Regions from separate parts of the Arthrobacter sp. FX8 genome, predicted to be linked through region 1. Evidence: riboswitches for the same ligand, from Rfam matches in the RefSeq annotation. Region 1 holds a riboswitch; each other region holds the start of a gene.

Region 1 (6,170 bases):
GCCGGGTGTGATGCACACCACGAACGCACCGGATTCGATTGAGTATGGTCTGCCTGCGGTGCAACCTCAACGCCGATTAGTGCAGAAGGCATCTGCAGGAATGCACATGCGGGGCGCTAGGCCAGGAAGCTGCTCCGGAGCTGGCTGCCCAGCTGCCCGATCTCTGTCAGGAACCCGTCGTGCCCGATCGGCGCCTGGATGACGTGCACGTCCACGTCCCCCGGCAGGGCCTGGGCCAGCTCACGGGACTGCGACGGGAAATACAGCCGGTCCGAATCCACGGCGGCCACGAAGAACCTGGCGGTGGACCTGGCCAGGGTTTCGGCCAGGGTTCCGCGGCCCCGGCAGATGTCATGGCTCATCAGCGCCTCGGTGAGGGCGATATAGCTGTTGGCGTCGAAGCGCTTCACGAGCTTGCTGCCCTGGTGGTCCAGGTAGCTTTCCACCTGGTAGCGGCCGCGGGCGGCCAGAGCCTCACCCTTCAGGGGCGACTCCGGCGCCTGGGGTTCCCGGCCGAAGCGGCCTTCCAGTTCAGCCGCGGACCGGTAGGTGATGTGGGCAATGCGCCGGGCAAGTGCCAGCCCGGCTTCCGGGCAGGGGCCGCCATAGTAGTCGCCGCCGTTGAAATGTGGGTCCTGCCGGATGGCCAGGGTCTGGGCCTGCGCGAAGGCGATCTGTTCCGCCGTGCTCGCGGCACCCACGGAGATGACGGCGCAGCGCTGCACCCTCTCCGGGTAGGTCACTGCCCATTCAAGGGCGCGGGCGCCGCCCATGGATCCGCCCAGGACAGCGAACCAGCTGCTGATGCCCAGCTGGTCAGCCAGCCGGGCCTCTGCCACCGTGCTGTCCCGCAGGGTGACCAGGGGGAAGCGGGAGCCCCAGGGGGCTCCGTCCGGGGCGGCCGAGGACGGGCCCGTGGACCCGTAGCAGCCGCCCACGATGTTGACGGACACCACGAAGAACTTGTCCGTGTCCACGGGAGCGCCGGGACCGGCCAATTGTTCCCACCAGCCTTCTTCGTCCGTGTCACCGCGGGTCACGTGGGTGCTGCCGGTCAGGGCGTGCTCGATCAGGATGGCGTTGCTGGCGTCGGCGTTGAGCGTGCCCCAGGTTTCGTAGGCCAGCGTGACGTCCGGGAGGTATCCCCCGGCTTCAAGTTCCAGCCCTCCGATGGAGGCGTAGCGGACAATTCCGTGTTCGGGGATGGTGGTTCGGGCGACGGTAACCGTCATGGCAAGACCTCTTCTACGCGCTTGCCTGCCGTCGTCTGACCGGCAGGCCAGGTCCTCACCCGGGGCACCCCACCGCGGATGGAGGGTTGCCGGCCAGCAAGCCGGGGCTGTCACTGGCACTCATGACCTGGTTCGAGTGTACGAAACACCCCCGCTCCAGGCCAAGAGTGTGACTGGTTGTGACTTCCCCGCTTGCCGGCCCTCCCGGCGTCAGCCCTGGCGCGCTTTTAGCTCTGGGCGCCTTTGGCAGCGCGGAAACCCGCTTCCAGGTCGGCCAGGATGTCATCGATGTGCTCCAGGCCAACAGAGAGCCGGACCAGTCCCGGATTCACCCCGGCCACCGCTTGCTGCTCCGGCGAGAGCTGGCTGTGGGTGGTCGACGCCGGGTGGATGACCAGGGAGCGGACGTCGCCGATGTTGGCCACGTGGGAGTGCAGCTCCAGGGCGTCGACGAAGCGCTTGCCCGCCTCCGCTCCGCCGGCAAGGTTGAAGGCCACGACGGCGCCCGTTCCCTTGGGCCCGTACTTGCGGCCACGCTCGTACCAGGGGCTGGAGGGCAACCCGGCGTAGGCGACGGATTCGACGTCGTCCCGTCCTTCCAGCCAGCGCGCCACTTCCGTGGCGTTGGCAACGTGGCGTTCCACCCGCAGGCTCAGCGTCTCCAGGCCCTGGGAGATCAGGAAGGCGTTGAAGGGGAAACCGCCGAGCCAAGGTCGCGCAGCAGCTGGACGCGGGCCTTGAGGATGTAGGAGAGGTTGGCACCCAGCGCACCGTCGGCGCCTAGGTCGCGGGCGTAGACCAGGCCGTTGTAGGTGGGGTCCGGGGTGTTGAAGCCGGGGAACCGTTCAGGGTCCTTGCCGAAGTCGAATTTGCCGGAGTCCACGATCACGCCGGCAATTGCGGAGCCGTGGCCGCCCAGGTATTTGGTGGCGGAGTGGATCACGATGTCCGCACCCCACTCCAGTGGGCGGATCAGGTAGGGCGTGGACAGGGTGTTGTCCACGATCAGTGGCACGCCTGCCTGGTGGGCCACCTCGGAGATGCCTTCGATGTCCAGGACGTCCTGGCGGGGATTGGACACCACTTCACCGAAAAAGAGCTTGGTGTTCGGCTGGACGGCGTCGCGCCACTGGTCCAGGTTGTCGGGATCCTGGACGAAGGTGACCGAGATGCCGAACTTCTTCAGGGTGTGGGCGAACAGGTTGTACGTTCCGCCATAAAGGCTGGGGCTCGCCACAATATGGTCCCCCGCCTCCGCAATGTTCAGCACCGCGAACGTCTCGGCGGCCTGGCCCGAGCTCAGCAGCAAAGCGGCCAGGCCTCCCTCAAGGCTGGCGATCCGCTGTTCGACGGCATCCTGGGTGGGGTTGCCGATCCGGGTGTAGATGGGCGCAAGTTCGGCGAGGGCAAAGCGGTTGGCTGCGCTTTCGGCGCTGGGGAACACGAAGGACGTGGTCTGGTAAATGGGGAGCGCGCGGGCTCCGGTGGCACTGTCGGGCTCCTGGCCTGCATGGATCTGGCGGGTTTCGAAAGACCATCCGTTGGACATCTCAGTCTCCTATGACATGGGCCCGGAATGCGTGGGGCAGTACGGGCCGCGCTTGCTTCCGGCTCTTGCCGGACAGCCAGGTCCTCACCCGGGGCACCCCACCGCGGGTGGAGGGTTGCCGGCCAGCGAGCCGGGGCTTGGCGCTGGCGCTCATGACCTGCGCCCAGTCTAGGAACGGGGTAGTCGCCGTGGACAGCATTGTGACGAACAAGGTCGCCCTGCATGGCTTTCGAGCCGCCACAGGTGGGCCGCCCCGCACCCGGCCGGGGACGCCGCCGTCGTCCTTCTTGCCCATGTTCCCGGCCCTTTTCCCGGCCGCCTTTCCAGTAAGGGTACCCTTAGCTGAGAGCCGGATCACAAAGTGCCAAGATGTTGCCATGCGCATGGATCACGTCTCTTACGCCTGTGAACAAGATGGCCTCGCGGCCACTACCGAACGTATTTCATCTGCCCTCGGCGTTGAGGCAGTGAAGGGCGGGGTGCACCCCCGGTTCGGAACCCGGAATATGATCATCCCGCTCGCCGGGCACAAGTACCTGGAAGTCGTAGAGGTCCTGGACCACCCGGCTTCGGACAAGGCACCGTTCGGACAGGCAGTGCGTGCCCGTTCCGCGGCCGGTGGTGGCTGGATGGGCTGGTGCGTCGAAGTGGACGACCTCGCCCCGTTCGAGGCACGCCTTGGCCGCGCCGCGGTGAACGGCAACCGCAAGTTCCCGGACGGCCGGGAGCTGGTCTGGAAACAGATTGGCATCCTTGGCCTTATCGCCGATCCCCAGGTGCCGTACATGCTCAAGTGGGAAGGCGACCCGGCACTGCACCCGTCCAACGCCTACCCCAGCAATCTTAAGATGAGCTGCCTGACCATCGCCGGCTCCGCGTCCCGCGTGACCGAGTGGCTGGGTGAACCGGTGGAGAAGCCGCTTGAGGACGTTGCGGTGGAGTGGGTCGCCCCGCACGGAACTCCGGGCATCCTGTCGGTCACGTTTGAAACCGCCAACGGAGCCGTCACCATCTGACGCTCCACCCCAGCCTCCCGGAATGTCCGGGAGGGGGTTCGCCGGGCCAGTACCCGGATCAGCTTCGGCCGCCATCAGGTGGTGACAACGGCGTCACTACCCGATGGCGGCCGAATTCATTTAAGTGGCTGCTTCCTACATCGCTGCGATCCAGGTCTGAATGTCGGTGCCTCGCTGGATGATGTGGGTATGGGAATCGGCACGGATGTTGGGGTGGTTTTGGAGGGTGTTTCTGTCTCTGTTGCTGCCCTCGATGCGCTGGACCGTGAGGATCATATCCTTGCCGCCGGGACCGGTGTTGGCGCTGACGTGGATGTGCTGCAGCGGCGCTATGAGCTCCGGCTGGAACGGCTGGAGGCAGTCTCCCGGGTCGAGGCTCAGCTCGCGGCGGTGAAGGCCCGTGACGCGGCAGAAGCGGTCGAAATCCAGCAGGCACTGCTTGCCCCCGACGCCCCGGTGAATGAGCGCATGTTTTCGGAGATGTCCGCGGTGGAGGAGATCGCCGGAGTCCTTAGCATCAGTTCCGCGGCCGCGGGTGCTTTGGTGGAACAATCCCGCCGGGTGGGTTCCCTGCCGCCGCTCCTGGGCGCCCTGTCAGCCGGTGACCTGTCGTGGCAGCATGCCAGGATCGTCGCCGATGAAACCGAGGGGCTCACCCCCGACGGGGCTGCTGCCTTGGTGGCGCACTTCTTCGACCCCGACGCCCCCAACCCCGCCCGCGGCGCCGCGCCCGGCGAACTCGTCCCCGCCCGGTTCCGCGCCAAGGTCCGCGCCTGGCGGGAACGCCACCACCCCGAAACCCTCGCCAAACGCCACGCCAAAGGCGTCGCGGACCGGCGGATGGAATACACCCCGGACCGCGACGGCATGGCCTGGCTCTCGCTCTACCTCCCCGGTGACACCGCCTGCGCCATCTGGAACCGCACCACCGCCACCGCCCGCGGACTCCAGGGCCCTGACGAGCCCCGCACCCTCACCCAACTCCGCCCCGACATCGCAGCATCATTCCTCCTCGGCGCAGGAACCCCTGCGGGCGAGGCTGCCGGGAGTAGTGCGGATGTTGGACGAGCTCCCACTCCGCGGGCCGATGTCCTGGTCACCGTGCCGGTCTTCGCGCTGCTCGGGCTGACCGATGAGCCGGCGGTGCTGGACGGCCTGGGCCCGATCCCGGCGTCGATGGCACGGAGGCTTGTCGCGGACGGGGCGGAGTCGTTCTACCGGGTCCTGGTCGACCCCCGCGACGGGGCACCACTGGAGATCGGACGCACCCGCTACCGGCTCCCCGAAACCATCAAACAATGGATCCGCATGCGGGACCGGAAATGCACCTTCCCCGGCTGCAGCAACCACACCCCCGACAACCACACCGACCACCTCACCGCCTGGGAACACGGCGGCAGAACAGACATCCGGAACCTGGCCCAGCTTTGCCCCAAACATCACCGTTTGAAGCACGCCCGCGCCTGGACCCCCGACCCCGCCACCAACAACGGACCGCCCGGCTGGACCTCACCCACCGGCCGCCACTACAACCCCGAACACCACGACCCCCAACCAACCCACTGGCCGCCAGGAATAGTGCCGCTTGCCGCCGTTCCAGCCTGGCCGGAACCGGAAATGGAAGAACCGGAAGTGGAGGAACCCGACGGCGACAACCTGCTGGACCCGGAGGACCTTTTCGCTGCTGATGCCCTCTGGGACGACTTCTACGCGAAACCCTTCGTGTTGCCACCAGACCCACAAGCAGACTGGCCGTTGCTGCTGACGCTGATGTGACAGCAACAAGCATGGCTGGAGCCGCGCAGGCTGGTGTCCCGGGTCCTACCCCAACCCCATGGCTTTGCCGAACAGGCTGAAGCCAACGAAGGCCACGATATCCAGCAGGGCGTGGGCGATGACCAGTGGCATGACCCGGCGGGTCCGGGTGTACAGCCAGGCAAAGACCACGCCCATCACGGCGTTGCCAATGAAGGGACCAAAGCCTTGGTAGAGGTGGTAGCTGCCGCGCAGCACGGAGCTCGCCGCAATGGCCAGCGGCATGCTCCAGCCGAACTTGCCAAAGCGGTCCAGGAGGTAGCCCACCACAATGACTTCCTCAAGCACGGCATGCCGCATGGCGGACAGGATGAGGACAGGCACGGTCCACCAATAGGCATCCAGGGCGCTGGGGATGATGGCGGTGGTAATTCCGAGCGCCCGGCCGGCCGCATAGAGACCCAGCGAGGGTACGCCGATCAGTCCAGCCAGTCCGAGGCCCTGGAGCAGATCCCTGCCGGGCCGGGCAAAATTGAACCCCAGTTTCTGAAAGGCAGAGCGGGAGGTGCCCGCCTCGCCCGGCACTGCCTGGCGCTGGTCCGTCAGGAAGTAGAAGAC
Region 2 (6,170 bases), 1.3 Mb from region 1:
GCGAAAATGACCGCGGAAAAGGTGGTGAAGGAACCCAGCAGGCCCGGCCCGATGCCGGCGCGCAGCCAGAAGGCCGTGTGCGGGCGTGCCATCCAGACGGTGGTCAAAGCCGCGAGGACGAAACTGCCGCTGATGTTGATGCCCAGCGTGGCCCACGGGACCGAACCGGGCGCGTCCGGAAACGCCAGGCCCAGCCCGTAGCGCAGCTCACTGCCGATCAGTCCGCCGGCGGCGACAGCCAGCCAGGCACGGGCGGTGGGCAACGCCACGTCAGAGCCCGTCCAGGGCGCAGCCGGCATGCGGCGCGTCGCTGGAGACCCAGAGCGCCGAGGCGATTTCCTCAGCGAAATCGTACTCACGGGCGCCGCCGGGACCACCGATCCGCACCACCAGGGCTCCGCCGAAAGGCCGCCGTCCCACCACCTCGACGTCCGCATCAAGGTCGATGGCCTGGGCGGCCAGGTAGCGCAGCAGTTCCGGGTTGTCGTCGCTGATCCGGGTGATCCTGCCGGTATGTCCCTGGTCCAGCTCGGCGAGGAGGTGCGCGCGCGGCATCAGCACCTGCCCGTCCGCCGTGGGGATTGGATCGCCGTGCGGGTCACGCTTCGGGTCCCCGAGCTTGGCGGCGACCCGTTCGATGAACGTGTCCGATACGGCGTGTTCGAGTTGTTCAGCCTCATCGTGGACTTCGTCCCAGCTGTATCCGAGCCGCTGGACAAGGTATGTCTCGATCAGCCGGTGGCGCCGGACCATGGACAGCGCCAGCCGCAGGCCGGCCTCGGTCAGCGTGACGGCGCTGTAGGGCTTGTGGTCCACCAGGCCCTGGTCCTTGAGTTTGCGGACCATTTCCGAAACCGAGGAATTTGCCACCCCCAGCCGCTGTGCGAGCTGGGAGGACGTGATGGGCTTGTCCTGCCATTCGGTAAAGGAATAAATGACCTTGACGTAATCCTCGATCGAGGAGGAGGGCGCGCTGGTCTTCACGAATCCAAGCCTACCGGCTCTGCAGGCGCCATACGGGATGCGCCGTCATGCCTTGACGGCCCGCCAAGCCAGGGTGAGGTAGGGAAGGTCGATTTCCTGGTCAGGGGTGTAGGCAAGGTGTTCGTGCAGGTACCAGTCCAGGTTGGCCAGGACCTTGGCCCGCGTTGACTCGCCGGCCCGGAGGTAGTAGCTGCGGGATTTAGTGAGTTCCATCAGGTCCGTGGTGTCCACTGTGTCCTGCCAGTGGGTGACATGCCCTTCGAGCCCCTGGAACTCCGGGCCGATGACGGGCTTGTGCCCCGGCCGGTAGACGTCGCCTGCGTGCATGATCCGGGAGAGCCGGTGCACCCAGGGCACTGAGGTGTCCAGCTGGTTCCACACCAGGCCGAGGGTTCCGTGCGGGCGCAGCACGCGGGCCAGTTCGGTGCTTGCCGCCAGGGCGTCGCACCAGTGCCACGCCTGGGCTACGGTGACGACGTCGAAGCTGGCGTCGGGCAGGCCTGTCGCCTCGGCAGTCCCCGGCATCGCCGTGGCAGCCGGGTAGTGTTCCGTGAGCTGGGCGAGCATGTCCGCCGAGGGGTCCACGGCCGTGACGTCCAGCCCCATGTCCAGCAGCAGCGCGGTGAACTTTCCGGTACCGGCACCAACGTCGAGGGCTTCATGGGCGTCGGCGGGCACCAGCCACCGGGCTGACTCCTCAGGGTAGCCGGGCCGGACGCGCTGGTAGTGCCTGCCGCCGTCCTGGAAGCTCTGGCCCAGTTCCCTGCGCCGCCCGTGATCAAGCTTGGGGCCACCCCGAACCACGCGTGGCCTCCTTCAGCTGACGTCCTGCGGTACCTTTCGAATTTACCGCATTCCCCTGACGCGCGGTCAGCCGGCTGAAACAGGAGTGGCGGTTTCCGGCGTCAGTCGTCGATGCAGGGCGCTGCGCCGGCTGTTCCAGGGGTGTTGGGCGCCCAGTGCGGGTAGGTGCGGGTGTCGTTGGCAGGGACCCAGCGGCCTGCGTCCACCACGTAGTCCCAGCCCAGCCCGTTGCTCCGGAGCGCCTGGATGCCGGCCAGCAGGCGCTCGGCATCTTCCAGGCGCGAACCGACGCCGAAGCTGGCGCGGAGGGAACCGGACGGCAGGCCCAGGCGCTTCAGCAGGGGATGGGCGCAGAAGCGCCCGTCACGCAGGCCCACGCCATGCTCTGCCGAAAGGTACGCCGCCACCAGTCCTGCGTCGTAACCCTCGACGGAGAAGTTGACCACCCCGATGGTGTCCGTTTCGGGGTTGGTGTCCTTGAAGATCTGGTGAACCGTGACGCCGTCGATCCGCTGGAGTCCCTCCACCAAAAAGGAGCGGATGGCGGACTCGTGGGCGTGCCAGCGTGCCTGGTCCAGGCCTGCAATGACCTGGGTGGCGCGGGCCAGCGTGGCGGCCCCCAGGACGTTCGGCGAGCCCCCTCATGGCGGGCCGGGCCGGTGGCCCAGCTGACGCCGTCGAGCCTGGCTTCCTTGACGGCGCCGCCGCCGGCGAGGTGCGGGACGCCGGCGTCCAGCCAGTCCGGGCGCCCCACCAGGACGCCGGCGCCGAAGGGCGCGTACAGCTTGTGGCCTGAGAAGGCGAGGTAGTCGACGTCATCCGCGCTGATGTCTATGCGGCGGTGCGGCGCGAGCTGGGCCGCATCCACCACGATCCGTGCGCCATGTTCGTGGGCCAGCGCGGCCAGCGCCCGGATGGGGAGGATTTCGCCGGTCACGTTGGAGGCCCCGGTGACCGCGACCAAGCTGACACCGCCCTGTCCAAGCTCGGCACGTACGGCCTCAAGGGTGCCGGTGATGGTGTCGGCGGCGACGATGCTGCGGTGCGGGACGCCCTGCCACGGCAGGAGATTGGCGTGGTGTTCGATGTCCAGGTACAGCACTTCGCCGTCGTGGCGGCCATCGGTCACGGGAAGGCAGCCGGCCAGCAGGTTCAGCGAATCCGTCGTGTTGCGGGTGAAGATGACCGAATCATCCGGGCGGCCGCCCACGAAATCCCTGACGATGCTGCGCGCGTTCTCGTACACGGAGGTGCTGATCTGGGATGCGTATCCTGCCCCGCGGTGGACGCTGGCGTAGTAGGGGAGGATCTCATTCAGGTAAGCGGACACTACGGACAGTGCCGGGGCGGAGGCGCCGTAATCGAGGTTGGCGTACCGCACGTGGCCGCCCGAAATCAGGGGCGCCTGGATTTCGGCGCCGGTGACGGCAGCGAGCGGCCGGCCGGCTGCGGCGTGGCGTGCATGGGGGACGGCAGCTTCGGCAATGACGGGCTGGGGGAGACGGTGGCAGTTGTCACAGAGACCTCACTTGGTACAGGACTCCGGCATAGTGGAATCCGCGCTTGCCGCATCCGCTCCGGACCGGCCTGGTCGTCACCCGGGGCACCCCACCGCGAATGGAGGGTTGCCGGCCAGCAAACCGGGGTTTTGCGCTGGCACTCGTGACCTGCATAAAAGCGTAGGACATGGGGCGGCCAGGACTGAAGCCGCGGCAATTGTTAAGGGCTTTGTTACGCGCCCCCGAATAAACGACGCCGGGCACCTGCCTTGGGAGGTGTCCGGCGTCGCATTATTCGTTCAAACGTGGAAAGCGCGTGAGTTACAGCAGATCGTCCAGGTACGGGTTCAATCGGTGCAGGACCTCCGAGTGCAGGATTGAGTTCGTGGCCAGGGCGTTCCCGCCGAACGGGCCGTCCTCGCCTTCCAGGGATGTGAACCGGCCGCCGGCCTCCACCACGATCGGCACCAGGGCAGCCATGTCATAGAGGTTCAGCTCGGGTTCGCAGGCGATGTCCACGGAGCCCTCGGCCACCATGCAATACGACCAGAAATCCCCGTAGGCCCGGGTCCGCCAAACGTCCTCGGTAAGGCCGAGGAACTCGTCAAGGTTTCCGCGTTCCTTCCACCCGCCCAGGCTGGAGTAGGAGAGGGAGGCGTCGGAAAGCTTCGACACGTTGGACACGCGGAGGCGGGTGGCGGCGGCAAGGGACCTGCCCATGTACGCGCCCATGCCTTTCGCCGCCCACCAGCGCTTGCCCAGGGCCGGGGCGCTGACGACGCCCACCACCGGTTCGCCCTCATCCACGAGGGCGATCAGCGTGGCCCATACGGGAACGCCGCGGACAAAGTTCTTGGTTCCGTCAATGGGGTCGATGATCCAGCGCCGGGAACCGTGGCCGGTGCTGCCGAATTCCTCGCCCAGGACGGCGTCGCGGGGGCGTGAACGGGAGAGCTGGCCCCGGATGGCTTCCTCGGCGGCCTTGTCCGCGTCGGTGACCGGCGTCAGGTCCGGCTTGGTCTCAACGTGGAGGTCCAGGGCCTTGAAGCGGCTCATGGTCTGGTCATCCACGGAGTCGGCCAGGACATGGGCCAGGCGCAGGTCATCGTTGTAGCTCGAAGCGGGTTGGATCATGGTTCCAAACTACCGTCTGTGGACGGTTCTGCCGGGAGAACGCGTCAGTTGACGCTGCCGAGCTCCTTGGTTTCCTGTGCTTCCATCCTCGGGTCCGTACCAAGCAGGCGCCGCAGCGAGGCCAGCCGGGCCGCGCCGGTGGGACCTGCGTGTCCGCCTGCCACCCAGTCGTCGAGGCCGCAGTTCACTGCGGTTGCGGTGTGCTTGCAGCCCCGTTCGCAGTTCTCGATGCCGGGGAGAGGTCCGGGAAGGAGCGCAGGATGCGGTCAGGGTCCACGTGCGCCAGGCCAAAGGAACGGATGCCGGGGGTATCGATGATCCAGCTGCCGGGAGGCGCGTCCGCCAACCGCAAGGCAAGGGCCGACGACGACGTGTGGCGGCCGCGCCCGGTCACGGCATTCACGCCGCCGGTGGCCCGCTCGGCGCCGGTCAGGGCGTTCACCATGGTGGACTTGCCGACGCCGGAGTGCCCCAGCATAACGGTGACCTTGCCATCGAGATGGTCCCGCAGCGCCGCCACTGCGGCGCTGTCCAGCCGCGCCGAGAGCCCGTCATCGGACCGGGCATCGATTCCCGACGCCTGCGCATCCGCCGTCTTGCTGATGATCACCGGGAAGTCCAGGTGCGTGTAGTTGGAAAGCAGTTCCGCGGGGTCTTTGACGTCGGCCTTGGTGACCAGCAGGATGGGTTCGATTCCGGCGTCGTATGCGGCCACGAGCGCGCGGTCGATGAACCCCGTGCGGGGTTCCGGGTTGGCGGCAGCCACCACGATCACCAGTTGGTCGGCGTTGGCCACCACCGCGCGCTCCACGGGGTCGGTGTCGTCGGCGCTGCGGCGCAGGAGGGTGTGGCGGTCCTGGATCTTCACCAGCCGGGCCAGCGTGTCCGGCGCGCCGGACACGTCCCCCACGAGCGAGACGAAGTCGCCTGCCACAACGGGCGAGCGCCGAAGTTCCCGGGCGCGCGCGGCAATGACAACGCGCTCATTCTCCGAGTCCTCGTCCACTACCGCGGTGTACCGCCCGCGGTCCACCGTGATGATCCGTCCGGTCACGGCGTCGTCGTGGCTGGGGCGGTCTTTGGTGCGCGGCCGGGAGCCCTTCTTGCTGGGACGGATCCGAACGTCCGATTCGTCCCAGGAATCAGTGCTCCGCGCCACTGCCGCGCCCTTCCGGTCCGGCGGCGGACCCTTCTCCCTGGGCCAGCATGCCGGCCCACAGCTGCGGGAAATCCGGCATGGTCTTGGCCGTGGTGCCGATGTCCTCCACCTGGACGCCTTCGACGGCGAGTCCCAGGATTGCGCCGGCCGTGGCCATGCGGTGGTCGGCGTAGCTGTGGACGACGCCGGCGTGCAGCCGGGCGGGCCGGATCACCAGGCCGTCGCTGGTTTCCTCGGCGTCGCCGCCCAGCCGGTTGATCTCCGATACCAGGGCCGCGAGCCTGTCCGTCTCGTGTCCCCTCAGGTGGGCGATGCCGCTGAGGCGGGAAGGCCCCGTGGCAAGGGCACACAGGGCCGCGACCGTGGGAGCCAGTTCACTGGTGTCCGCGAAGTTGCCGCCCTTGATCTCCGGGCCGCCGGTGACGGTCAGGACACCGTCAGCCAGGGTGACCGAGGCGCCCATGCTGGCCAGGATTCCGCGCCACAGGTCTCCCACCTGCTGCGTTTCATCAGGCCAGTTGGGAATCCGTACGGTGCCCCGCGTGGCCAGGGCCGCGGCCAGGAAGGGCCCGGCGTTGGAAAGGTCCTGT
Region 3 (6,170 bases), 2.0 Mb from region 1:
ACTGCGGAACATCTACGTGATCGAGCGTGGCTACGAGGACCTGGCGGAACGCCTGAACACCATTGGCGCCAAGGTGGAGTACTTCCAGGACTAGCATTCACGGTTCGTCATGAATCGCCGGGGCCCCTCGAATGCCGGACAAGTATCGCAGAATGTTCGTATGCGTACTTTTGGCGTAGAGGAGGAACTCCTGATCGTTGATCCGGAGTCCGGGGAACCCCTTGCCCTGGCCGACGCCCTCCTGGCCGGCCACCGCGTTGCGGCTGACGATCTTCCCGTGGACCCGGAGGTCCACCACTCCGGAAAACAGGCGGATTACGACGACGAGATGGGCTTGAGTGCCGAGCTGAAGCTTGAGCAGATCGAGACCCAGACCCGTCCGTGCCTCGAATACGGGAGCCTGCTCGAACAGATCCGCGCGGGCCGCGCCCTGGCGGACCAAGCCGCCAGGAAGCATGGCGCCAGGGTGGCGGCCCTCGCCACCTCGCCCTTGGCCTCCACCACCCACACGACGCCCGACCCCCGGTACGCCAAAATGCTGGAGCGCTTCGGCCTCACCGCCCAGGAGCAGCTGACCTGCGGCTTCCATGTGCACACGTTCATCGAATCGCCCGAAGAGGGCGTGGCGGTCCTGGACCGGATCCGCGACAAGCTGGCAGTGCTGACGGCCCTGAGCGCCAATTCGCCCTTCTGGAACGGCGTTCCAACCGGGTTTGAAAGCTACCGGACCCAGGCCTGGAACCGGTGGCCCACGGCGGGCCCGGCCGGTATTTACGGGACGTACCCTGCCTACCGGCGCGTGGTGACGCGGCTGCTGGAAAGCGGCGTCATGCTCGATGAGGGCATGCTGTACTTCGACGCCCGGCTGTCCCGCAACCACCCCACCGTCGAGGTTCGCGTGGCGGACGTCTGCCTTCGTGCCGAGGATGCAGCGCTCATTGCCGTGCTGGTCCGGGCGCTGGTGGAATCCGCCAGCAGGGAATGGCAGGCCGACGTGGATCCTGCGCCGGTTCCCACCGTCCTCCTCCGGATGGCCTCGTGGCAGGCCAGCAGCGCCGGGCTAAGCGGTGAACTCCTGGATTTTGGGAATTTCCGGCCCGCACCGGCCGCGGACGTGGTCCGGTCCCTGGTGGATTACCTGGCTCCCGTCCTGTCCGAACAGGGGGAACTGGCACTGGCACGGCAGGGGGTGGAGGACATCATCGCCCGCGGAACGGGAGCCGCCGAACAGCGCCGCGCCCGGGACAAGGCGCTGGCGGGACCGCCCCCGGAGGACATGGGGTTCGGCGCCGTGGTGCGGCAGGCCGTCAACGTGACCATGCGGGATGCCCTGGACCTTGCTGACGTGGAGGGCACGCCCGAACTGCTGCGGGTCCGCCAGAGCTGACCTTCGATGCGCATATCCATTCCCGACGCGCAGATTCCTCTTCGCGGCCCATATTTGGTGCGCGCCAGGGAATCTGCGCATCGAGAGTGAGGAAGCGCGTCGCCCGGACCCAGAGGAGCTAGGGCTTCCCGCGCGGCTAGATCTGCTTGAGTGCCTGTTCCAGGTCGCGGAGGAGGTCCTCCGGGTCCTCGAGCCCCACCGAGAGCCGCACCACGCCGTCACTGAGCCCAATGGCGGCTCGCCCTTCCGGCCCCATGGCGCGGTGCGTGGTGGTGGCGGGGTGCGTGATCAGGGACTTCGAATCACCAAGGTTGTTGGAGATGTCGATGATGCGCAGCCCGTCCAGCAGTGCGAAGGCCGCTTCCTTGCCGGAGCGCCCGCCGGAGGGAGCCAGCTCAAGCGTGAGGACCGTACCGCCGGCGCTCATCTGCCGTGCCGCCAGGTCGTACTGCGGGTGGGACTTGAGCAGCGGGTACTTCACCCAGCTCACGGCGGGCTGTTCTTCCAGCCACTCTGCGAGCCGGAGCGCCGTGGCGGAGGAATGGTTCACGCGCAGGCTCATGGTCTCCAGGCCCTTGGTCAGGACCCAGGCGTTGAACGCCGAGAGTGCGGGCCCGGTGTGGCGCATTAGCTGTTTCACGGGACCGTCGATGAACTCCTTGGTGCCCAGGATGGCGCCGCCCATGACCCTGCCCTGGCCGTCGATGTGCTTGGTGCCGGAGTAGACGATGACGTCGGCGCCCAGGTCACCGCAGCGCTGCAGCAGGGGAGTGGCGAAGACGTTGTCCGCCACCACCTTGGCGCCGGCGGCATGCGCAAGTTCGCTGACCGCGGCGATGTCCACGATCTCCTGCATCGGGTTGGACGGGGATTCGAAGAAGACGGCGGTGGTGGGCTTGGAGAGGGCCTCGCGCCACTGGTCCAGGTCCGGCCCGTCCACGAAGACGGTCTCCACGCCCCACCGGGGAAGGATCTCGTTCAAAATCACGAAGCACGAACCGAACAGCGACCGGGCGGCCACCACCCGGTCGCCGGCAGCCAGCAGGGCACCAAGCGCGGTGAACACCGCGGACATGCCCGACGCCGTCGCGAAGCAGGCTTCGGTGCCTTCCAGCAGCCGGAGCCGCTCCTGGAAGGTGGCCACGGACGGGTTGCCGTAGCGGGAGTAGACAAAGCGTTCGTCCTCGCCGGTGAAGGCGCGTTCAGCTGCTGCCGCGGATTCGTAGACGAAGCCGGAGTTCAGGAAAATGGCCTCGGACGTTTCCTGGAAGTTGGTGCGGTCCAGCCCGCCACGGACAGCCTGGGTGTCGGGGTTCCAGCCGGGGGCGTCTTGGTTGAAGGTCACTTAGTTCTTTCCGAGGTTGGTGGGAAGGCCGCGGTTTTTCCAGCCGTTGACGGTGCGTTCGCCATAGCGGTCCGGCTCGCCTTCAAAGCCCTCCAGCACGTTGTAGGAGGTGAAGCCGGCCCGGGTGGCCGCGATGGCTGCCGCGATGGACCGCTGGCCGGAGCGGCACAGGAACACCAGTTCGGTTGAACGGTCCTCGGGCGCCTGCTGGCTGAGGTCGTTGATGAAGTCGGGGTTGGGGATGCCGCCGGGGAAGGTCCACTGGATGAAGAGGGGGTCGTTGTCCGTGGCCTTGGTGTCCGGAATGCCGATGTGGGCCCATTCGCCCTCGGTGCGGACGTCCACCAGGATGGCGCCCTGTTCCAGCTTCTCCCATGCTTCCTGGGGCGTGAGGTCTCCCGCGTAGCTCATGCGTGGCCCTCGCCGTCGAACTCGCCTTCAAATTCGGCGTCCAGTTCATCCACTGCGGTGGCAACCGCGGCATCGGCCGAGGCGATTGCCGCCGGAAGGACCACTGCCTGCGCCACGATCACGCTGGTGCCATTGAAGGTGGCTGCCGGGCTGCCGTGCAGCACATAGCCGTCGGCCAGGGCCGTGGAGATCCGCTCGCAGAATGAACGGTCATCCGGGCCGGTGATCAGGCGGTAGGACAATTTTTCGTCAGGGGCAGGTGCGTCAGACACGACGGATCTCCTTCTTTCACGCTTGCAGCTCGAATCGGTCGATATGCCGAGTATTCACCTGAGGCACCCCGCCGCGAAAGGGAGGGTTGCCGACCGGCCAGTCAGGGCTTCACACCGGTACTCATTACTCCCCAAAAACGTAACATCTGCCGCGCCAAGCCGCACCGCCGCCGTCGTCATGTTCCGTAATTGAGCAGCGCTGAAGGGAGGCGCGGGGTTGAAGGAAAGCGCGACGGCGGACATCGCCGCAGGTGGGCGGCCCGCCACGTGCCGCCCGGGGCCGCGGGGCCGATAAAGTTCTTACCGGGGCGCCGCCCCGTCGTCACAGCAATGAGCACCGGGGGTCCTGTCAGCATGCGGGCAAACACATCGCGCCACCAGGCCGCCATCCGCGGGACCCGCCGGCCGTCCATCGGGGCGTTCCTGGCCGCGGCCATCGTCAGCCTCCTTGCCCTGCTGGCGGCTGCGCCGGCGCATGCGGCGGACGCTGCGCCGGAGAAGGGAAAGCCCTGGCTGGGCGCGGTGCTCGAGTGGGGCGAGGACACCGCCGCAGGCTTCAGCGGCCGGCTTGGTGCCAGTCCGGCCGTCTTCGGCCACGACATCACCATCCCCTACCGCGATTCGGAACGGAACGACCTTGACGGCTTCCTTCAGCAGGCCGCGTCCCTAGGCGCCCACGCCCTGCTCACGGTGAAGCCGTCAGTGCCCCTGGACCAGCTCGGCACCGCGGAAGCGGAAGCATTCGCAGCGCAGGTGCGCGACCTTACGTCCGGGTTCAAGGGGCAGCTGCTGATCCGGTTCGCCCCGGACATGAATGCAAGCTGGGTGGCCTGGGGCCAGCAGCCCGCCGCGTACCGGCAGGCCTTCAGGGCTGTGGCGGCAGCGTTCAAGAAGTACGACGGCGGCCGGGCCACCTTGGTGTGGGCGCCTTACCTGGGCAAGGACTACCCCTTTGACCGCAACCGGGATGCCCCGCAGCCCGGAACCGAAGGCTTTTCCCTCCTGGACACGAACGGCGACGGGGCCTGGAACTCAAGCGACAGCGCCTACGCCCCTTACTACCCGGGCGACGACGCAGTGGACTGGGCGGGGCTGGCCGCCTATCACGACGACACGGCCGGCGGCCCCGCCGTCAACTCCCAGCCGAGGGCCGGCGAGCTCCAGGACATGCTGACGGCCTCCGGCGGCGAAAACTTCTACGGCACCTATTCCGAGGGGCGCAACAAGCCGTTCCTCCTCCAGACCTCTGCTTTCTACAGCCCCGCGTCCGGCGGCGCGCAGGAGGCGGACATCAAGGCGGGCTGGTGGGACCAGGTGGTGGGAACTGCCACTTCCCCAGCTTTTGCCGGGACGGCCGCCGTTGTCTGGGACGAGCGCACCAGCACCAGGGATACCGGCGTGGCGAGCATCAGCTGGCTGCTCACGGGACAGGCGGGCATCGCCAAAGCGGCCCTGGACAGGCTGAAGGCATCGCCAATGGTCACCGGGCCGGTCACCGAAGTGGCATCCGGGAGCACCTACGTCCGGGCCAACACGCTCTCCGGGGCTGCCGCCTGGACTGTTGCCGCCGCCATGGCCATCCTCCTGGTGGCCCTGTGGCAGATACCCCGCCGGATCAACGCAGCCACGGCCTGGGGCTACCAGGATCCCTCCGCCAGGGACTCGCGCATCGATCTGCTGCGCGGGATGGCCATCGTCTTTGTGGTGGTGAACCACCTGGGCATGGCATCGCTGTTCCAGCTGCTCACCCAGGAGGCCGTGGGCTTCGTGTCGGGTGCGGAACTGTTCGTCCTGTTCTCCGGACTGGTGGTGGGCATGGTGTACGGACCCAAGGCCAGGGAGGACTTCGGGCAGGTGGTCGACCTCACGACCCGCCGCGCCGGCAAGCTCTACCTGACGGCGCTGGCCGTGCTGATCGGCGTCTTCCTTCTGTCCCTGCTCCCGTTCTTCCACACCGAGGCCCTGACCACGTTCGTGGACCAGGGGACCGGTGGCGCCGGGCACAACGGGGCCGGCCGGACCTACGACCTCTATTCGGGCATGTCATCGCTGTTCCAGTTCCCCGTCCCGCCCCAGGTGCTTCCGGCCATCGTGCTGCTGCAGTTCGGTCCCTGGCAGTTCAATGTCATGGGGCTCTATGTGGTGCTGTTGCTGGTCAGCCCGCTGATCCTCGCGGCGCTGAACCGCGGAAAGGCCATCTGGGTCGTGGCGGTGTCGGTTGCCGTGTATGCGGCAGGTGCCATGACCAGGTTCCGGATCCTGCCCTCGCAGTTCGAGGACTCCTTCCCGCTGCTGGTGTGGCAGGTGCTTTTCGTGCTTGGGCTGGTTGCGGGCTACCATCGGCGCAGCATCACAGCGTGGCTGTCGCGCCACACGTGGGTGGTGGTTGCCTGCACCACGGCAGCATTCGCTTTGGCCTTCCTGTCCTGGGGCAACCCCTACCTGGCCAACGCCTATGACGTCCGACTGGCGCTTCTGCCGGATGCGTCCTACCGGGCAATGTATGACGCCTTCTTCGGCCGGACATACCTGGCCCCGGGCCGGCTGCTCAACGTCCTGGTCCTGGTGGTGGCTGCGTACGCATTCCTCGGTGCTTACTGGAAACCGGTGGACCGGGCCCTGGACTGGTTCCTGGTCCCGCTGGGCCGGGCCACGCTGTACGTCTTCATCATGCACGTGGTGCTGATCGCCGTCGTGGCCAACATCCCGGCCCTGCAGCAGCAAAGCATCCTCCTCAACACCGTGGCCTACGCCG

Evidence for each region. Region 1 has a riboswitch for S-adenosylmethionine ahead of OUO20_RS03480 (bifunctional o-acetylhomoserine/o-acetylserine sulfhydrylase). Riboswitches for the same ligand answer to the same signal wherever they lie in the genome.
Region 2: another riboswitch for S-adenosylmethionine. It lies ahead of OUO20_RS09545 (aminotransferase class V-fold PLP-dependent enzyme); the one in region 1 lies ahead of OUO20_RS03480 (bifunctional o-acetylhomoserine/o-acetylserine sulfhydrylase).
Region 3: another riboswitch for S-adenosylmethionine. It lies ahead of OUO20_RS15735 (DUF1737 domain-containing protein); the one in region 1 lies ahead of OUO20_RS03480 (bifunctional o-acetylhomoserine/o-acetylserine sulfhydrylase).

The regions. Positions count from the first base shown of each region.
Region 1 covers NZ_CP113505.1:769,346-775,515, reverse strand. The annotation lists gene metX (homoserine O-acetyltransferase MetX) at 117-1,232, opposite strand; SAM riboswitch class IV at 1,245-1,360, opposite strand; partial or broken gene OUO20_RS03480 (bifunctional o-acetylhomoserine/o-acetylserine sulfhydrylase) at 1,460-2,781, opposite strand; SAM riboswitch class IV at 2,825-2,939, opposite strand; gene OUO20_RS03475 (VOC family protein) at 3,159-3,797, shown strand; gene OUO20_RS03470 (HNH endonuclease signature motif containing protein) at 3,987-5,573, shown strand; gene OUO20_RS03465 (CPBP family intramembrane glutamic endopeptidase) at 5,619-6,170, opposite strand, start outside.
Region 2 covers NZ_CP113505.1:2,081,909-2,088,078, reverse strand. The annotation lists gene OUO20_RS09560 (fluoride efflux transporter FluC) at 1-299, opposite strand, end outside; gene OUO20_RS09555 (metal-dependent transcriptional regulator) at 271-984, opposite strand; gene OUO20_RS09550 (class I SAM-dependent methyltransferase) at 1,030-1,788, opposite strand; partial or broken gene OUO20_RS09545 (aminotransferase class V-fold PLP-dependent enzyme) at 1,890-3,306, opposite strand; SAM riboswitch class IV at 3,343-3,456, opposite strand; gene hisN (histidinol-phosphatase) at 3,609-4,421, opposite strand; partial or broken gene rsgA (ribosome small subunit-dependent GTPase A) at 4,466-5,580, opposite strand; partial or broken gene aroA (3-phosphoshikimate 1-carboxyvinyltransferase) at 5,564-6,170, opposite strand, start outside.
Region 3 covers NZ_CP113505.1:3,358,997-3,365,166, reverse strand. The annotation lists gene OUO20_RS15755 (UDP-N-acetylglucosamine 1-carboxyvinyltransferase) at 1-94, shown strand, start outside; gene OUO20_RS15750 (glutamate--cysteine ligase 2) at 161-1,387, shown strand; gene OUO20_RS15745 (O-succinylhomoserine sulfhydrylase) at 1,524-2,732, opposite strand; gene OUO20_RS15740 (rhodanese-like domain-containing protein) at 2,733-3,143, opposite strand; gene OUO20_RS15735 (DUF1737 domain-containing protein) at 3,140-3,415, opposite strand; SAM riboswitch class IV at 3,429-3,544, opposite strand; gene opgC (OpgC domain-containing protein) at 3,770-6,170, shown strand, end outside.